DNA from 4 places in the Paenarthrobacter sp. 10L412 genome. Region 2 is predicted to be linked to each of the others. Evidence: riboswitches for the same ligand, from Rfam matches in the RefSeq annotation. Region 2 holds a riboswitch; each other region holds the start of a gene.

Region 1 (4,086 bases), on a different contig from region 2:
CGGTGGTTGGGCATGCGGTGAAGGCGACGATTCGTGGCGCTACCGCAGACTCGCACAAGGATCCGGCGCCCCTCCTGACCAGGGTCCGCAGGCCCTAGGCTTCTGCGGAGTCAGTCTCTTCCCACGTCATCAGGTACGCGCCCGCTAAACCTTCGACAAGGTAGAACACGAACGGTGGGATGTCCTTCTTGGCTACAAGGATGGCGCCGTAGATGGGCGCGCTGGCGGCGGCCGTGATCCCGATCCATCGTTTGGCGGGCGATGCCAGGAGGCTTCCGCCCAGCGCCGCCAAGGCAAGAACGTGGAGCCCGGAGTAGGCCAGGAATGGCGCATTGGATCCCCGGCCGTAGGCAAAGCGTTCCAGGTCCGAGGCCCGGCGGGACAAACTGGACACAAAGAGCGGGGCCCCTGCGAGCAAAGCGGCCGCGGCTGCAACAGCCCACCGCTTCGCCTGTCCGCGCGGAAGACGACGTGCAAAGGCTGCGAATCCCACCGGCACCGCGACGGTTCCAGCAGCAGCGAGGTGCTGCCCAATCACCCAGCCACGCTGGCCGGCCTCGAGCATACGAAGACGTTCGGCAGCATCGGGGGTGATGTAAACGCGCGATACCGGCGAGATCCCTGCAAACCACACCGCCGTGCCCGCAACGATGACCGTTCCGGCACGGCGATAAGGATGATTCCCGCTCATGGCAGCAAGGCTAGACCTGTTTGAGGGCCTTCTCCAGATCCAGGATGAGATCGTCTACATCTTCCAGGCCCACGGACAAACGGACCACGCCGTCGCTCAGCCCGATGGCCGCGCGACCTTCGGGCCCCATGGCCCGGTGGGTGGTGGTGGCCGGATGCGTGATGAGGGACTTGGAGTCGCCCAGGTTGTTGGAAATATCGATGACGCGCAGACCGTCCAGCAACGCGAACGCGGCATCCTTGGCTGAACGCCCAGAAGAGGGCAGCAACTCGAACGTCAGCACGGTGCCGCCAGCCTTCATTTGCTTGGCTGCGAGCTCGTACTGTGGGTGCGATTTCAGCAAGGGGTACTTGACCCAGCTGATGGCGGGTTGCTGCTCAAGCCATTCCGCGATTTTCAAAGCGGAGGCTGAACTGTGGTTCACGCGCAAGCCAATGGTCTCCAGGCCTTTGGTCAACACCCAGGCGTTGAACGCGGAGAGCGACGGTCCGGTGTGCCGCATCAGCTGCTTGACCGGGCCATCGATGAATTCCTTGGTGCCCATGATTGCCCCGCCAAGGACACGTCCCTGGCCATCGATGTGCTTGGTGCCGGAGTACACGATGACGTCCGCGCCCAAGTCACCGCAACGCTGCAGCAGGGGAGTGGCAAAGACGTTGTCGACGACGACGGTCGCTCCCGCAGCATGCGCCAGCTCGCTGACGGCGGCGATGTCCACGATTTCCTGCATGGGGTTGGAGGGCGACTCGAAGAACACGGCGGTGGTCGGTTCGGAGAGGGCAGCACGCCACTGGTCGAGGTCGGGACCGTCGACAAACACGGTCTCTACGCCCCAGCGCGGCAGGATCTCGTTGAGGATTACGAAGCACGAGCCGAACAGGGAACGGGCGGCAACGACGCGATCACCGGCAGCCAGGAGGGCACCCAAGGCGGTGAACACCGCGGACATGCCGGACGCCGTCGCAAAGCACGCTTCGGTTCCTTCGAGCAACCGCAACCGCTCCTGGAATGTGGCCACGGACGGGTTGCCGTAGCGGGAGTAAACGAAGCGCTCGTCCTCGCCGGTGAAGGCGCGTTCGGCGGCGGCAGCGGATTCGTAGACGAAGCCGGAGTTCAGGAAGACGGGTTCGGACGTCTCCTGGAAGTTGGTACGGTCAAGGCCACCGCGTACTGCCTGGGTGTCAGGGCTCCAGCTGGCGGCATCGGGATTGAAAGTCACTTAGTCGTTCCCCAGGTTGGTTGGCAGGCCGCGGTTCTTCCAGCCGTTGATGGTGCGCTCGCCGTAGCGGTCCGGGTCACCTTCGAAGCCCTCGAGCACGTTGTAGGCGGTGAACCCGGCCTGCGTCGCGGCGATGGCGGCAGAGATGGAGCGCTGGCCTGAGCGGCAGATGAAAACGAGTTCCACGCCCTCGCCCTCGGGTGCCTGCTGCTGCAGGTCCTCGAGGAAGCGGGAGTTGGGAATGCCACCGGCGAGGTTCCACTGAATGAACAGGGGATCATTCTCTGTGGCTTTGGTGTCCGGAATGCCGATGTGTGCCCACTCGGCCTCGGTGCGGACGTCTACCAGGATGGCGCCTTCTTCAAGCTTGGCCCACGCGTCCTGCGGGGTCAGGTCACCTGCGTAACTCATGCGTGTCCCTCGAATGCTTCTTCGTCGTCGTCGTTCTCCAACTGGTCAACAGCATTCGCGACGGCGGCGTCTGCGTTGGCGATGGCAGCGGGCAGGACGACCGCCTGCGCCACGATGACATCCGTGCCATTGAACGTGGCTGCCGGGCTGCCGTGGAGCACGTAGCCGTCGGCGAGGGCCGTGGTGATCCGCTCGCAGAATTCACGGGTATCCGGACCTGTAATCAGGCGGTAGGAGAGTTTTTCTTCAGTGGGTTCAGGCATTGGCTGGTGCTCCTCAGTCACGCTTGCAGTTCGAAGTGTCGATACGCCGAGTAGTCACCTGAGGCACCCCGCCGGAGAGAGGGTTGCCGACCAGCAAGTCAGGGCTTGGCGCTGGTGCTCATTACTCAAGAAAAACGTAACATCCCGCGGCGGCGGCCCGCACTTGCAAGCGGTTACGCGCTCGTCATGTTGCGTAACCGGCCGGCGCTGGGGTAGCAGCCCAAATGTGACGCCCCGGGAGCATAATTGACGCAGTACGACCCCCTGTAACTTCGCAAGAAATCAGGTCGCGGTGAACGGACAAGGCAGCTCTACACTCAAGCCCATGCTGCATTTTGGATGGTTCGTGGGGCACGGTTTTGGTGTCCAGGGGTGGGGAACTCCCGGCTACAGCCTGGGCTACGACTGGAAGAAACCTGCCCTGTATCAAGACGCCGTGCGCGCGTTTGAGCAATCCGGCCTTGACCTCTTCATCATCGAGGACTCCCTTACTGTTCCTGATACTTATGGCGGCACCGCCGAGGTTTCGCTGGCACACGCCTCCTTTGCGCCCAAGCATGATCCTTTGGCTCTGGTCCCGTACCTTCTGTCCGCCACCAAGCACCTTGGGATTGTGCCGACTGTCAGCGCTTCGTTCTATCCGCCCTTCACAGCCGCACGGCTCCTGGCCACGCTGCAGCACTTCTCCGAGGGCCAGCTCGGCTGGAACGTTGTCACCTCCGGCAGTGACCTGGCGGCACAGAATTACGGGTTGGACCAGCAGATTGAACACGACCTTCGGTACGAGAAGGCGGAGGAATTCGTCGACGTCGTCCGGCAGCTTTGGCGCAGCTGGGAACCCGGCGCTGTGATTGAGGACGTTGAGGCCGGCGTGTTCGCCGACCACACCAAAGTGCATCCCATTAGCCACCAGGGTGACTTCTTCAAGGTCCGAGGTCCGCTGAACACCGCACCTTTGCCAGAGGAGCCCGTGCTGGTGCAGGCCGGTGCTTCTCCTCGGGGCAAAGCGTTCGCGGGTGGGCATGCAGATGTGGCGATCGCCTTGGCGCGTGGCGTTGACGGAATGAAGGCCTACCGGGATTCCATCCGTGCCGAGGCTGCCAAGGCGGACAGGAACCCCGACGACGTCAAGGTACTTTTCGTGCTCAAGCCCACCGTGGTTGGTTCATCAGCCGAGGCCGAGGACTTGCGTGCACAGCGCCGGGAGCTTACCCAGCGTGATATCGACAGCCAGCTCAACTCGATCTCCTACCTGTCCGTGATCGACTTCAAGCAGTTCGACCTCGATGCGCCGTTGCCTGAATTGAGCACCAACAGCAACCAAGGCACGTTGGAGCACTTCGCCAAGGCAGCGCCTCCGGGGTCTACCCTTCGCCAGATCCTTCAGGCACGCAGCGGTGGTGCCGGCGATTCGATCATCGGCACGGTTGGTGAAATCGCGGACTACCTCGAGGAGACTGGCGAGGCTGTGGGTGGCGACGGCTTCCTCTTCTCTGGCTTCG
Region 2 (4,086 bases):
TCCTGGTGGCTGGCCGCCGCCTGGGACCCTTCCTTTACACAGGCACCATGGCCGCAGTTGTCCTCGGTGGGGCATCCACCGTCGGCGGCGTCGGCTTGGGCTACAAGTTCGGCATCTCGGGGATGTGGCTGGTGGTCGCAATCGGCTCCGGCGTCCTCCTCCTGAGCTTGCTCTTCGCCGGCACCATCCAGCGCCTGAAGATCTACACGGTCTCCCAAATGCTGAGCCTCCGCTACGGCAGCAAGGCTACGCAGACCTCCGGCATCGTGATGCTGGCTTACACGCTCATGCTCTGTGCCACATCCACCGGCGCATACGCCACCATCTTTGTCGTCCTCTTCGACTGGGAACGCTGGATGGCGATCGCCGTCGGCGGTGCAATTGTGCTTGTTTACTCGACCATCGGTGGCATGTGGTCCATCACGTTGGCCGACCAGGTCCAGTTCATCATCAAGACCGTAGGCATCTTCTTCCTGATGCTCCCGTTCGTCATGAATGCGGCCGGAGGACTGGATGGCATCCGTGAGCGCGTCGATGCGAGCTTCTTCCAGATTGACGGAATCGGTCTCCAGACGATCATCACGTACTTCGTTGTTTACACCCTTGGACTCCTGATCGGCCAGGACATCTGGCAGCGCGTTTTCACCGCCAAGACTCCCAAGGTTGCACGCTGGGGTGGAGCGACCGCCGGCGTCTACTGCATCCTCTACGGTGTAGCCGGTGCCTTGATCGGCCTGGCCGCCCGGGTGGCGCTCCCCAACATCGATGTCGCCAACCTCGGCAAGGACGTGGTGTACGCCGAAGTGGCAACGCACATCCTGCCCATCGGCATCGGCGGCCTGGTCATGGCCGCAGCTGTTGCAGCCATGATGTCCACTGCTTCAGGTGCCCTGATTGCCGCCGCCACCGTGGCTCGCGCAGATGTTGTTCCGTTCGTTGCCAGCTGGTTCGGCAAGACCATCAACACTGACGACACCGAAAACCCCGAGCACGACGTCAAGGCCAACCGTTACTGGGTTCTTGGCCTGGGCATCGTTGCGGTGCTGATCTCCATGGCCGCGCAGGACGTGGTTGTTGCCCTCACCATTGCCTACGACATCCTGGTAGGCGGCCTCCTCGTCGCTATCCTCGGCGGCCTCGTCTGGAAGCGCGGAACCGGTATCGCTGCTGCCTGGTCCATGGCAGTGGGCTCGGTATTGACTCTGGCCTTGCTGATCCTGTTCGCAACTGGAGTCATTCCGAGCGTCGATGGCGTTTACGCCAACGAACCCATCTACTACGGCCTGGCGGCCTCGTTCGTGGCATACGTCGTGATTTCCCTCCTCACGCCTCCCACGGATCCCGAAGTTCGGGCCGCTTGGGACAAGCGCGTGGCCGGTGCGGTCTCTGACGAATTGCCCCTGGAGGCCCACCCTGTCAGCAGCCACCACGCCAGCTAGCTGAGCAGACCCAGCCCCAAGTAATGTTCGACGGCGGCGCCGCCCCTTCCCGGGGCAGCGTCGCCGTTGCGCTTTCCGTCTAGATTCGGGCGTTGCGGGGCCACTCTGCGCCCCATCCACGCCCCATGGCACGCACACCAGGCCGCACAACGCAGGGGATCCGAGAGCCATACTTCTCCCGGACAGCACTCCTCCAGTACAGTGGTCCCAGCTTCAAGAGAGGTGGCGCCAAGCTCCGACTGGCCACACACCAACCCCATGTTCACGGGTGGTTCGGATGAGGAAGCGGCCCGCCCCGGACCAGAGACAACCGAGCGGGCAAGAGCACTCCCCAAAGGAGCAGTCCTTGCCGTACCAAGCCCTCAGCACCCCCGCCGAATCCGAAGCGCCCACCGTCCCGGTGATTCCCGGCGTCGACCTTGTCCTTGGGACGGTGACCCTGTTCGTGAACGGTGGCCTGAGCCGGTTCCGGCACCACGAAGCGCACCTGATAGCACAGGCCCTTGCCCAGGCTGTGCGTCCGTCGCGGTGGTGTGATTCGTCGAGGACGTTGACGGTGACTGTTGCAGCGCTCGGGCGTCCGGCGGGACTGGAGCGGCATTTCAGATTCGGTGAAGACGGCCCTGCCTAGAAGAAAACGGTCCTAGAATTCTTCGTCTTCTTCCCCACGGAATTCTTCGGTTTCATCCAGGGGGACAACCCGCTCGTCGTCATCCGGGACGTCGATTTCCTCCACCCAGGGTTCGTCGACTTCCTGGTCATCGCTGTAGTCGTAAGCGGGGTCTGATTCGATGGTCTCCCGTTCCGGGTGGTTGGCGTGCGGTTCGGTGGTGTCCATGCTGCAACCTCCGTCTGGTGGGCTGGCAAGCAGCCTGCTGACCGAGTGCGGGGAGGGCCCCCGCCCCTGTCCTTCCATCTGAGCACTGTGCTTGAAGAGGGTCAAGGCACGCCCGGAGCAAGGCAGGATCTAGCCCAAAATTAAGGCACGCCGAACATTCCCGCTAAGGAATACCGGCCAAAAATCCGCGCCAATAAGCGGTACAGTGGGCGTGCAATGGGGCCGCAACTACCCCACCCAGCACAGGAGAAAAAGTGCAGAAGCACCAGGAATCCCACGGTTCGTCGAGCCCCGCTCCGGACCCCGCCCCCGGATCCGGAACACCGCCCCAACCAGTCCCACCCACGGCCGCGGACATCAGGCGCTGGCGTCAATACCTGGCCGACGAGCGGGCCGAAGCCGCCGTCTACCGGGAACTCGCCCAGCGTCGTGACGGCGAAGAACGCCAGATCCTGCTCGCCTTGGCCGAGGCAGAGGGAAGGCACGAGGCACACTGGCTCAAGCTCCTCGGAGAGCACGCTGGTATGCCGAAGGGAGCTTCAACCCGGAGCCAGCTGCTGGGCTTCCTGGCCCGGCACTTTGGTTCAGTGTTCGTGCTCGCCTTGGCTCAGCGCGCGGAAGGCCGCTCCCCCTACGGTGCCGAACCTGCCGCGACCCCGGCCATGGTTGCCGACGAACAAATCCACGAAGAAGTTGTCAGGGGCCTTGCCACCCGTGGACGCAACAGGCTCTCCGGTACCTTCCGCGCCGCTGTTTTTGGTGCCAACGACGGCCTGGTGAGCAACCTTTCACTGGTTATGGGTATGGCCGCAACGGGCGTTCCCAGCCCGGTGGTGCTCATGAGCGGAGTGGCCGGATTGCTGGCCGGCGCCCTGTCCATGGGTGCCGGCGAGTACGTTTCGGTCCGCTCGCAAAGGGAGTTGCTCAACGCCACGCTGCCCACGCAGGCTACCCTCACAGCCGCCCCGTCTTTGGACATTGAGCACAACGAGCTCGTGCTGGTGTATTTGGCCCGGGGCATGACCCGCGAGGCCGCCGAGCACCGCGCCGCCGAACGCATGGGACTCTTCAGTTGCGACTGCGATCCCAGCCTCTCCTTGCAACCCGAAAAGGAGCAACCCGCCGACGACCACGAAACCGTGGGGTCTGCCTGGGGTGCTGCGATGTCCAGCTTCTGCTTCTTCGCCTCCGGTGCGATCGTGCCCATCCTTCCGTTTATTTTCGGCATGACGGGTGTGGCGGCACTGCTGGTAGCCGGTGTTCTGGTGGGCATCGCGCTCCTGGCGACTGGCGCCGTCGTCGGACTGTTGTCCGGGACCTCACCGCTGAGCCGTGGCTTCCGGCAGCTGGCGATCGGCCTGGGTGCCGCAGCCGCCACCTATGGGCTTGGCCTCGCGTTCGGAACGATGATCGTCTAGGCGGTAATGTTGGTTCGTCCTCCGCGCGGCCCCGCGTGACCGGGGCGTAGGGAATGGAGAACCGTGGATTCGGAGCAGCCGCCGTTGCGCGCGCCAAAACACCGTCGTGCGGGCACAACCCTCCGAATTCTTCGCGGCGTTCTCATGGCCGGTGTAGCCGCCGTCGTGGCTGTCCTTGTCAGCGGTTTGCTCCACGGCGATCCGCGGATCATCGGGCTGTTTCCGGGCGTGGCCCTGCCCAATTCGCCCAAAAGCGAGCCGATCCAACAGACCCCGGCCCGCGCCCTGGACGCGCCGCCTCCAGGAATCGACGAGGCGGACGCCCCGCTGGCATCGCCGCCGCCCCCAGCCAACGCCAGCGATTCGTACAAGTTCCTGGCAACCAACGACG
Region 3 (4,086 bases), on a different contig from region 2:
TGACGTAGTCCTCGATCGAGGAGGAGGGCGTACTGGTCTTCACACACCAAGCCTACCGTGGCGGGGCGCCGTGGATCTTGCGGGCCCGCCACGTAGTGGTCAGGTACGGCAATCCAAGGAGTTGGCCGGGGGCATGGCCGAGATGATCGTAGAGGTACCATTCCAGGTTGCCCATGACCTTTGAGCGGGTGGCTTCATTTGCGCGGAGGTAGTAGCTGCGCGATTTTGTGAGCTCCATGATGTCCTCCGGTGACACGGCGTCCTCCCAGCTGGTGAGATGACTCGTCAAGTCCATGAATTCCGGTCCGATAACTGGCCGGAAGCCGGGCTTGTGCACATCTCCGGCGTGCATGATGCGTGACAACCGGTGAACCCAGGGCACCGAAGTGTCCAGTTGGTTCCATATCAGGCCGAGTACTCCGTGGGGCCGGAGGATCCGGGCGATTTCCGTGCTCGCTTTCATCGGGTCACACCAATGCCATGCCTGGGCAACGCTGACGACGTCGAATGCTGAGTCCGCCAGCCCTGTTGCCTCGGCCGTTCCCTCCAACGCCTCAACGCCGGGATAGGACTTTCGAAGTTGCTCCAGCATGTCTGTGGAAGGATCGACGGCGGCCACCTGCAGACCGCGGTCCACGAGCAGGGCCGTAAACTTGCCTGTGCCTGCACCAATATCCGCGGCGGTCTTCGCTCCAGGAGGAAGAAGCCAATCCACTGAGTCTGTGGGATAGCCGGGCCGAACGCGATCGTAGTGTTCGCCGCCGTCCTGGAAGCTCTGGCCCAGTTCGTGGCGGCGCGTGGCATGCAGCTTGGGACCACCTGGCCTGCCAGCGCTGCCGGAAACACCTCCGCCGGAAACAACGCCGCCGGAAACACTGCCGGAAGGCACGGCCACGCACAGACTCCTTTACCGCGAACGCCAGTTACCCTACGAATTTACCGCACAGTACGCGTGTTTCAGTCAATCGTGCAGGGTGCAGCCCCTGCGGTGCCCGGGGTGTTTGGAGCCCATTCCGGATAGATGCGGTGGTCGTTGGCCGGTACCCAGCGGCCTTCGTCCACTACATAGTCCCAACCGAGCCCTGTGCGCTTGAGTTCTTCGATACCAGCCAAGAGTCGTGTGGCATCCTCCAAGCGGGAGCCCACGCCGAAGCTGGCGCGCAGTGAGCCGGAAGGGAGTCCTAGCCGCTTGAGCAGGGGATGGGCGCAGAAGCGGCCGTCCCGAAGTCCTACACCGTGTTCGGCGGCGAGGTAGGCGGCCACCAGTCCGGCGTCGAATCCTTCCACCGAGAAATTGACCACGCCGATGGTGTCCTCGGAGTCGCTGAAGATCCGGTGGACGGTCACGCCGTCGATTGCTTCAAGTCCCTGTACGAGGTAGGAGCGGATGGCAGCTTCATGGGCATGCCAGGCATCCTGGTCCAAGCCGGCAAGCACCTGCGTCGCGCGGGCCAATGTTGCCGCGCCGAGGACGTTGGGGGAGCCGCCCTCGTGGCGTGCGGGACCTGAGGCCCAGCTGACCGAGTCCAGGCGGGCTTCACGAACAGCGCCACCACCGGCAAGGTGGGGAGTGCCGGCGTCGAGCCAGTCAGGACGGCCCACAACAACACCGGCGCCGAACGGAGCGTAGAGCTTATGCCCGGAGAACACGATGTAGTCGACGTCTGCCTCGGTGATGTTGATGCGGCGGTGCGGGGCAAGCTGTGCAGCGTCCACCACAATCCGGGCACCGTATTCGTGTGCAAGTGCTGCGAGTTCGGCGATCGGCAGGATTTCACCGGTCACGTTCGAGGCCCCGGTGACCGCCAGCAATGACACGCCGCCTTGACTGAGTTCCTCGCGGAGCTTGGCCAGGGTAGCTGTCAGTGTCGAAGCAGCTACGACACTGCGGTGGGGGACGCCCTGCCAGGGAAGGAGGTTGGCATGGTGCTCGATGTCCAGGTATAGGACCTCGCCCGTTGGCTTTCCGTCCAGTTGCGGGAGGCAGCCCGCCAACAGGTTCAGCGAGTCCGTGGTGTTCCGGGTGAAGATGACGGAATCGTCGGGACGGCCGCCGACGAATTCGCGGACGATGTCGCGGGAGTTCTCGTAGACCGAGGTGCTGATCTGGGAAGCGTAGCCCGCGCCGCGGTGGACACTGGCGTAGTAGGGGAGGATCTCGTTGAGATACGCAGAAACGATTGTCAGCGCTGGAGCGGATGCTCCGTAGTCGAGGTTGGCATAACGGACGTGGCCACCCTGGATCAAGGGAGCTTGCAGCTCCGCGCCCGTGACGGCGGCCAGTGGCCTGCCTGCAGCGGCTTCGTGCGCTGCTTCTTCGACCACAAGGGACGGCAGAACGGTGGAGTTGAACGTAGCAGTGCTCATGGGACCTCACTCAAGAGGGACCCCCCTGTGGGGATCCGCGCTTGCCGTATCCGTTCCGGACCGGCCAGGTCGTCACCCGGGGCACCCCACCGCGAATGGAGGGTTGCCGGCCAGCAAACCGGGGTTTAGCGCTGGCACTCGTGACCTGTAAAGAGGTTAGGTCACGCATCTGGCCTGCTCCAAAGTCGCTTCGCTTTGTTAAGCACATTGTTACGACGGGTCCGGAAACTGGGCTTTGGGCGAAGAAAAGACGGCGGATGCCCCGAAAAGGAGGCGTCCGCCGTCGAAAATTCTATGCAAAGCCGGTTGGCTTGTTGGTGCCGCTGGGTCAGAGGAGGTCATCCAGGGCAGGGTTTAGCCGCTTGAGGACCTCTGAATGCAGGATGGAGTTGGTGGCCAGGGCATTGCCGCCAAAGGGGCCGTCCTCGCCTTCCAGCGAGGTGAAACGGCCGCCGGCTTCCGTCACGATGGGCACCAGCGCTGCCATGTCGTAAAGGTTCAACTCTGGCTCGCAGGCGATATCCACGGCCCCCTCGGCAACCAGGCAATAGGACCAGAAGTCGCCATAGGCGCGCGTGCGCCAGATGTCTTCCGTCAACCCCAGGAACTCGTCCAGATTGCCGCGTTCCTTCCAACCGGAGAGGCTGGAATATGACATTGAGGCATCCGCCAACCGCGAAACGTTTGACACCTTGAGCCGGGTGGCTGACGCCAGGGAGCGGCCCATGTAGGCCCCCATGTCCTTTGCTGCCCACCAGCGCTTGCCCAGTGCGGGAGCGCTGACAACTCCAACGACCGGCTCGCCTTCGTCAACCAGTGCGATCAGGGTGGCCCACACGGGAACGCCCCGAACGAAGTTCTTGGTTCCGTCGATGGGGTCGATGATCCAACGCCGGGAGCCATGGCCGCTGCTGCCGAACTCCTCGCCGAGGACGGCGTCACGGGGGCGCGAGCGCGACAGTTGGCCACGGATGGCTTCTTCCGCAGCCTTGTCGGCATCCGTCACGGGCGTGAGGTCAGGCTTGGTCTCGACCTGCAGATCCAGAGCCTTGAAGCGGTCCATGGTTTGGGCGTCCACGGAATCCGCCAGCACGTGGGCCAGTCGAAGGTCGTCGTTGTAGCTGGAAACGGGTTGGGTCATGCCACCAAACTATCGTGAAACGTTCCGTGCAGCTGGGATGTGGAGCACCAATGCTTAGTTGACGGTACCCAGTTCCTTGGTCTCTTTGGCTTCCAATCGAGGGTCCGCGCCCAGCAGTCGCCGGAGCGAAGACAAGCGGGCCACTCCGGAAGGACCGGCATGTCCCTCGTTCACCCACGCGTCCAGGCCGCAATTGATGGCGCTGGCATCGTGCTTGCAGCCGCGGTCGCAAGCTTCCGTGCCCGGTTCCAAATCGGGGAAGGAATGCAGGATGCGGTCGGGGTCCACGTGCGCCAGTCCGAAGGAGCGGATACCGGGGGTATCGATGATCCAGCTGCCTGGAGGCGCGTCTGCCAGTTTCAGGGCCAACGCCGACGACGACGTGTGCCGGCCCCGCCCGGTGACGGCGTTGACACCACCGGTAGCCCGTTCGGCTCCGGTCAGGGCATTAACCATGGTGGACTTGCCGACGCCCGAATGGCCCAGCATGACAGTCACTTTTCCATCAAGGTGGGCCCGCAATTCGGCAACGGCTCGGCTGTCCAGCCGCGCGGACAGTCCGTCGTCCGAGCGGGCAT
Region 4 (4,086 bases), on a different contig from region 2:
GAACTGCGGACCGGCCGAGGCGTTCCTCGAAGGGGGCGAGGTCGTCAACGGCGACGCACCAGCCCATCCAACCGCCGCCAGCCGCCGAGCGTGCGCGGACTGCCTGGCCAAAGGGTGCCTTGTCAGAAGCAGGGTGGTCCAGGACCTCTACGACTTCCAGGTATTTGTTATCCGCCAAGGGAATGATCATGTTCCGGGTACCGAAGCGCGGGTGCACTCCGCCCCGGACTGCGTCCACTCCCAGAGCTGCGGAAATTCGTTCGGTAGTGGCCAAAAGGCCATCTCGTTCACAAGCGTAAGAGACGTGATCCATGCGCATGGCTTCATCTTGGCACTTTGTGATCGGGGTCTCAGCTAAGGGAAGCCTAACTAACATGGGACCTTATTGCGCGCCGCAGGAACGCGTCACGCCGGGTCGCGTAAAGACTGAAAAATACTGCCTTCGTCACAAAGCTGTCCAAGCACACGGGCGCTTCCTAGACTGGCCCCAGCCCACGCCTACAGCGATCAACGGCAAACCCGCGCGCCACTAAGAGGAGAATTCAATGTCCCAAGGATGGTCTTTCGAAACACGCCAGATCCACGCAGGGCAGGAGCCTGACTCTGCCACGGGAGCGCGGTCGCTTCCGATCTACCAGACCACGTCCTTCGTTTTCCCCAGCGCAGAGAGCGCAGCCAACCGCTTTGCCTTGGCCGAGCTCGCCCCGATCTACACCCGAATCGGCAACCCAACACAAGATGCCGTGGAGCAGCGGATCGCCAGCCTCGAAGGCGGGCTTGGCGCATTGCTCCTTAGCTCCGGACAGGCCGCGGAAACCTTCGCCATCCTGAACATTGCCGAGGCCGGAGACCATATCGTCGCCAGCCCCAGCCTTTACGGCGGCACCTACAACCTGCTGGCGCACACGCTGAAGAAGTTCGGCATCTCCGTGACGTTCGTGGAGGACCCGGACAACCTGGACCAGTGGCGGGACGCCGTGCAGCCCAATACCAAGCTGTTCTTCGGCGAGGTGGTGTCCAATCCGCGCCAGGACGTGCTGGACATCGAGGGTATTTCACACGCCGCGCATGAGGCCGGAGTGCCGCTGATCGTGGATAACACGCTCTCCACCCCATACCTCATTCGTCCCATCGAATGGGGTGCGGACATCGTGGTGCACTCGGCTACCAAGTATCTGGGCGGCCACGGTGCGGCGATCGCGGGCGTGATCGTGGACTCCGGAAACTTTGATTTCGGCAAGGACCCGGAGCGCTTCCCGGGATTCAACACTCCGGACCCCAGCTACAACGGGCTCGTTTACGCCCGGGACCTTGGCAAGGATGGCGCGCTCGGAGCCAACCTCTCCTACATTCTCAAGGCCCGTGTGCAGTTGCTGCGCGATCTGGGTTCGGCGGTTTCCCCGTTCAACGCCTTCCTCATCGCCCAAGGGCTGGAAACCCTGAGCCTGCGCGTCGAGCGCCACGTCTCCAACGCCACCAAAGTGGCGGAATGGTTGGAAGCCCACGACGACGTCGAATCGGTCGCCTTCGCGGGTCTGCCGTCCAGCCCTTGGTATGAGCGCGGCCGTAAGTATGGGCCGAGGGGTACCGGAGCAGTGGTGGCATTCAACATCAAAGGTGGCGTCGAGGCCGGCAAGCGATTCGTCGATGGCCTGGAGTTGCACTCCCACGTTGCCAACATCGGTGACGTCCGCTCGCTGGTCATCCACCCGGCGTCGACTACCCACAGCCAGCTCACGGTCGAACAGCAGCTGGTTGCGGGAGTGAATCCCGGCCTTGTCCGCCTGTCCGTGGGAATCGAGCACGTAGACGACATTATTGCTGACCTTGAGGCTGGTTTCCGGGCTGCCAAGGGCGCTTAGCGGAGCGGCCGCCCGCCGACGAAAATTCGCCGGGCGGCCCCTGGCCGTGCGTGTTCCTGAACGAAGCGGCCCCAAACCGTCACACAGCTGTCACATTCTTCGCCAAAACAGCTGTATTTTTCCTAGACTCTACGTATTAGGTCATGAGTGCCAGTGACAGCCCCGGCTTGCTGGCCGGCAACCCTCCTCCGCGGTGGGGTGCCCCGGGTGAAGACCTGGCCTGTCGCACGCAAGGCGGCAGGCAAGCGCGAGGTTAGGTGTCAAAGGAATGACCATTACTGCTACAGCACCCCCCAAACCGGGCAAAGAAGACGGGACGGTCAAGTACGCCGGCGTAGGTTCGCTGGAACTTGAAGCCGGCGGTTTTCTCCCGGACGTTGTGTTGGCCTATGAGACCTGGGGGCAGTTGAACGCGGATGCGTCCAACGCAGTCCTCGTCCAGCACGCACTGACGGGAAGCACGCATGTGGCCCGCGGTGCCACTGATGAGGAAGGCTGGTGGGAGCAACTCGTTGGCCCGGGCGCGACGATCGACACCAACCGGTTCTTCGTTATCTCCATCAACATTGTGGGCGGCTGTTACGGCAGCACGGGCCCATCGTCCCAGGCGCCGGACGGGCGGCCCTGGGGATCCCGCTTCCCCCTGATCACTTTGCGCGACAGCACGGTGGCTGAAGCCCGCCTCGCCGACGCGTTGGGGATCAAGTCATGGCACGCCGTCCTTGGCGGTTCCATGGGTGGGGCGCGGGCACTTGAGTGGGCGGTGACCTTCCCTGAGCGTGTCCAGCGGTGCGCAGTTATTTCTGTCGGCGCCTACAGCACAGCCGAGCAAATCGCTTTCGCCCAGTCGCAGACACTCGCCATCCGCCAGGACCCGAACTTCAACAACGGCGATTACTACGGTGGACCAACTCCTGAGGCGGGCCTTGCCCTGGCCCGACGGATAGCCCACATCACGTACCGATCAGCGCTGGAGCTTGATTTCCGCTTCGGCCGGGAAGCCCAGCATCAAGAGACGCCCCTGGCTGCCCCGGTCCTGGGGGAGCGTGGCCGCTACCAGGTGGAAAGCTACCTCGACCACCAAGGCACCAAGCTGGTGCGCCGGTTCGATGCGAACAGCTACATCGCCATCACTGAGGCACTCATGTCCCACGACATCAGCCGTGGCCGGGGCACCTTGCAGGAGGCCTTGGCCAGCGCCACTGCTGAATTCTTTGTAGCAGCCGTCGACTCCGACCGCCTCTATTTCCCGGCCCAGTCATTGGAACTGGCACAAAATCTGCCTGGCGACGTGCCCGTCCACGTGATCGAGGCCCCCATCGGGCACGATGGCTTCCTCACCGAAATCGGGCAACTGTCAGCCCAACTGCATCAGGCCTTCTTCGCCTAGGCCGGCTTAGCCGTTCATGATCTCGCCGCGCTGCTTCATGTAGTCCTCCATGGCGATCTCGCCGTTGCTGAACTTGAGGTCCAGTTCGGCCAGTTTTCGCGCACGGAAGCCTTGCTGCTCAGAGCCGCTGTTGCTGGGGAACGTAGGTGAAGAAGCGTTCGACGGCGGTCCTGCCGGCGGTTGCGCATCGGCAGGGCGGACGGTGGCGGGCTCTCCGGGATAGCCCGGGTAGCTCTGCTGCGGGTACCCCGGTCCCGGAAGATTCTGCGGGGGATAGCCGGGGCCCGGATAGTTCTGGCCAGGGTAGTTCTGACCCGGGAAGCTGCGGTCCTGGAAATTACGATCCTGGAGCCGCCGCGCCCGGGACCTGTTGTATAGGCGGATTCCCATGGGAATCAGCCAAGAGCAGACGATGATCCAGAAGATCAGATTGTTCACGGTGCAGGCCTCCTAGGTCTTAAACCCAGCTTAGTCCCGCCGTTTCACACCAGCTTTGTCTCCATGCCCAGGAACCTCCCATAGCGTTCCACCTCTGCCTCCAAAGCTTGTTGTTCGGCTGTTGTGACGGGCCGGTTCATTCGGACATCGAGTTCGCAGATCCCACCGGAGAAGCCGTGGCGCCACCATCCGGCCAACCTGCCATCCAGCAACACCACGTGAATGGGAGCATCGCCCTCCGGGAAATAGGGTGCCCTTCCGCCGAGGTAGTGCCTCGATTGGGAATAGCCCATCACGTATTCGTCGTAGCACTGGATGAGATCGACGCGGGGGAGCAGCGGCCCATCATGAGCTGGCGGGGGAGCCGCAGCAAGTGCTTCCACGTCTTCTGCTGGC

What was found. A riboswitch is a leader RNA that binds a small molecule or an ion and turns the genes downstream of it on or off. The one in region 2 is predicted to bind S-adenosylmethionine.
Region 1: linked by a shared signal. The riboswitch ahead of AC1DD7_RS04715 (DUF1737 domain-containing protein) and the one ahead of AC1DD7_RS17555 (hypothetical protein) in region 2 are both predicted to bind S-adenosylmethionine.
Region 3: linked by a shared signal. The riboswitch ahead of AC1DD7_RS11400 (aminotransferase class V-fold PLP-dependent enzyme) and the one ahead of AC1DD7_RS17555 (hypothetical protein) in region 2 are both predicted to bind S-adenosylmethionine.
Region 4: linked by a shared signal. The riboswitch ahead of metX (homoserine O-acetyltransferase MetX) and the one ahead of AC1DD7_RS17555 (hypothetical protein) in region 2 are both predicted to bind S-adenosylmethionine.

The regions. Positions count from the first base shown of each region.
Region 1 covers NZ_JBFTJT010000003.1:297,298-301,383, reverse strand. The annotation lists gene AC1DD7_RS04735 (glutamate--cysteine ligase 2) at 1-98, shown strand, start outside; gene AC1DD7_RS04730 (hypothetical protein) at 95-691, opposite strand; gene AC1DD7_RS04725 (O-succinylhomoserine sulfhydrylase) at 702-1,910, opposite strand; gene AC1DD7_RS04720 (rhodanese-like domain-containing protein) at 1,911-2,321, opposite strand; gene AC1DD7_RS04715 (DUF1737 domain-containing protein) at 2,318-2,584, opposite strand; SAM riboswitch class IV at 2,599-2,710, opposite strand; gene AC1DD7_RS04710 (NtaA/DmoA family FMN-dependent monooxygenase) at 2,877-4,086, shown strand, end outside.
Region 2 covers NZ_JBFTJT010000012.1:94,840-98,925, reverse strand. The annotation lists gene AC1DD7_RS17560 (sodium:solute symporter family protein) at 1-1,439, shown strand, start outside; SAM riboswitch class IV at 1,651-1,770, shown strand; gene AC1DD7_RS17555 (hypothetical protein) at 1,786-2,070, shown strand; gene AC1DD7_RS17550 (hypothetical protein) at 2,083-2,277, opposite strand; gene AC1DD7_RS17545 (VIT1/CCC1 transporter family protein) at 2,532-3,695, shown strand; gene AC1DD7_RS17540 (matrixin family metalloprotease) at 3,840-4,086, shown strand, end outside.
Region 3 covers NZ_JBFTJT010000007.1:243,391-247,476, forward strand. The annotation lists gene AC1DD7_RS11390 (metal-dependent transcriptional regulator) at 1-43, opposite strand, end outside; gene AC1DD7_RS11395 (class I SAM-dependent methyltransferase) at 53-808, opposite strand; gene AC1DD7_RS11400 (aminotransferase class V-fold PLP-dependent enzyme) at 958-2,367, opposite strand; SAM riboswitch class IV at 2,400-2,513, opposite strand; gene hisN (histidinol-phosphatase) at 2,696-3,508, opposite strand; gene rsgA (ribosome small subunit-dependent GTPase A) at 3,563-4,086, opposite strand, start outside.
Region 4 covers NZ_JBFTJT010000002.1:184,226-188,311, reverse strand. The annotation lists gene AC1DD7_RS02675 (VOC family protein) at 1-319, opposite strand, end outside; gene AC1DD7_RS02670 (bifunctional o-acetylhomoserine/o-acetylserine sulfhydrylase) at 546-1,862, shown strand; SAM riboswitch class IV at 2,002-2,116, shown strand; gene metX (homoserine O-acetyltransferase MetX) at 2,131-3,252, shown strand; gene AC1DD7_RS02660 (hypothetical protein) at 3,259-3,690, opposite strand; gene AC1DD7_RS02655 (winged helix DNA-binding domain-containing protein) at 3,735-4,086, opposite strand, start outside.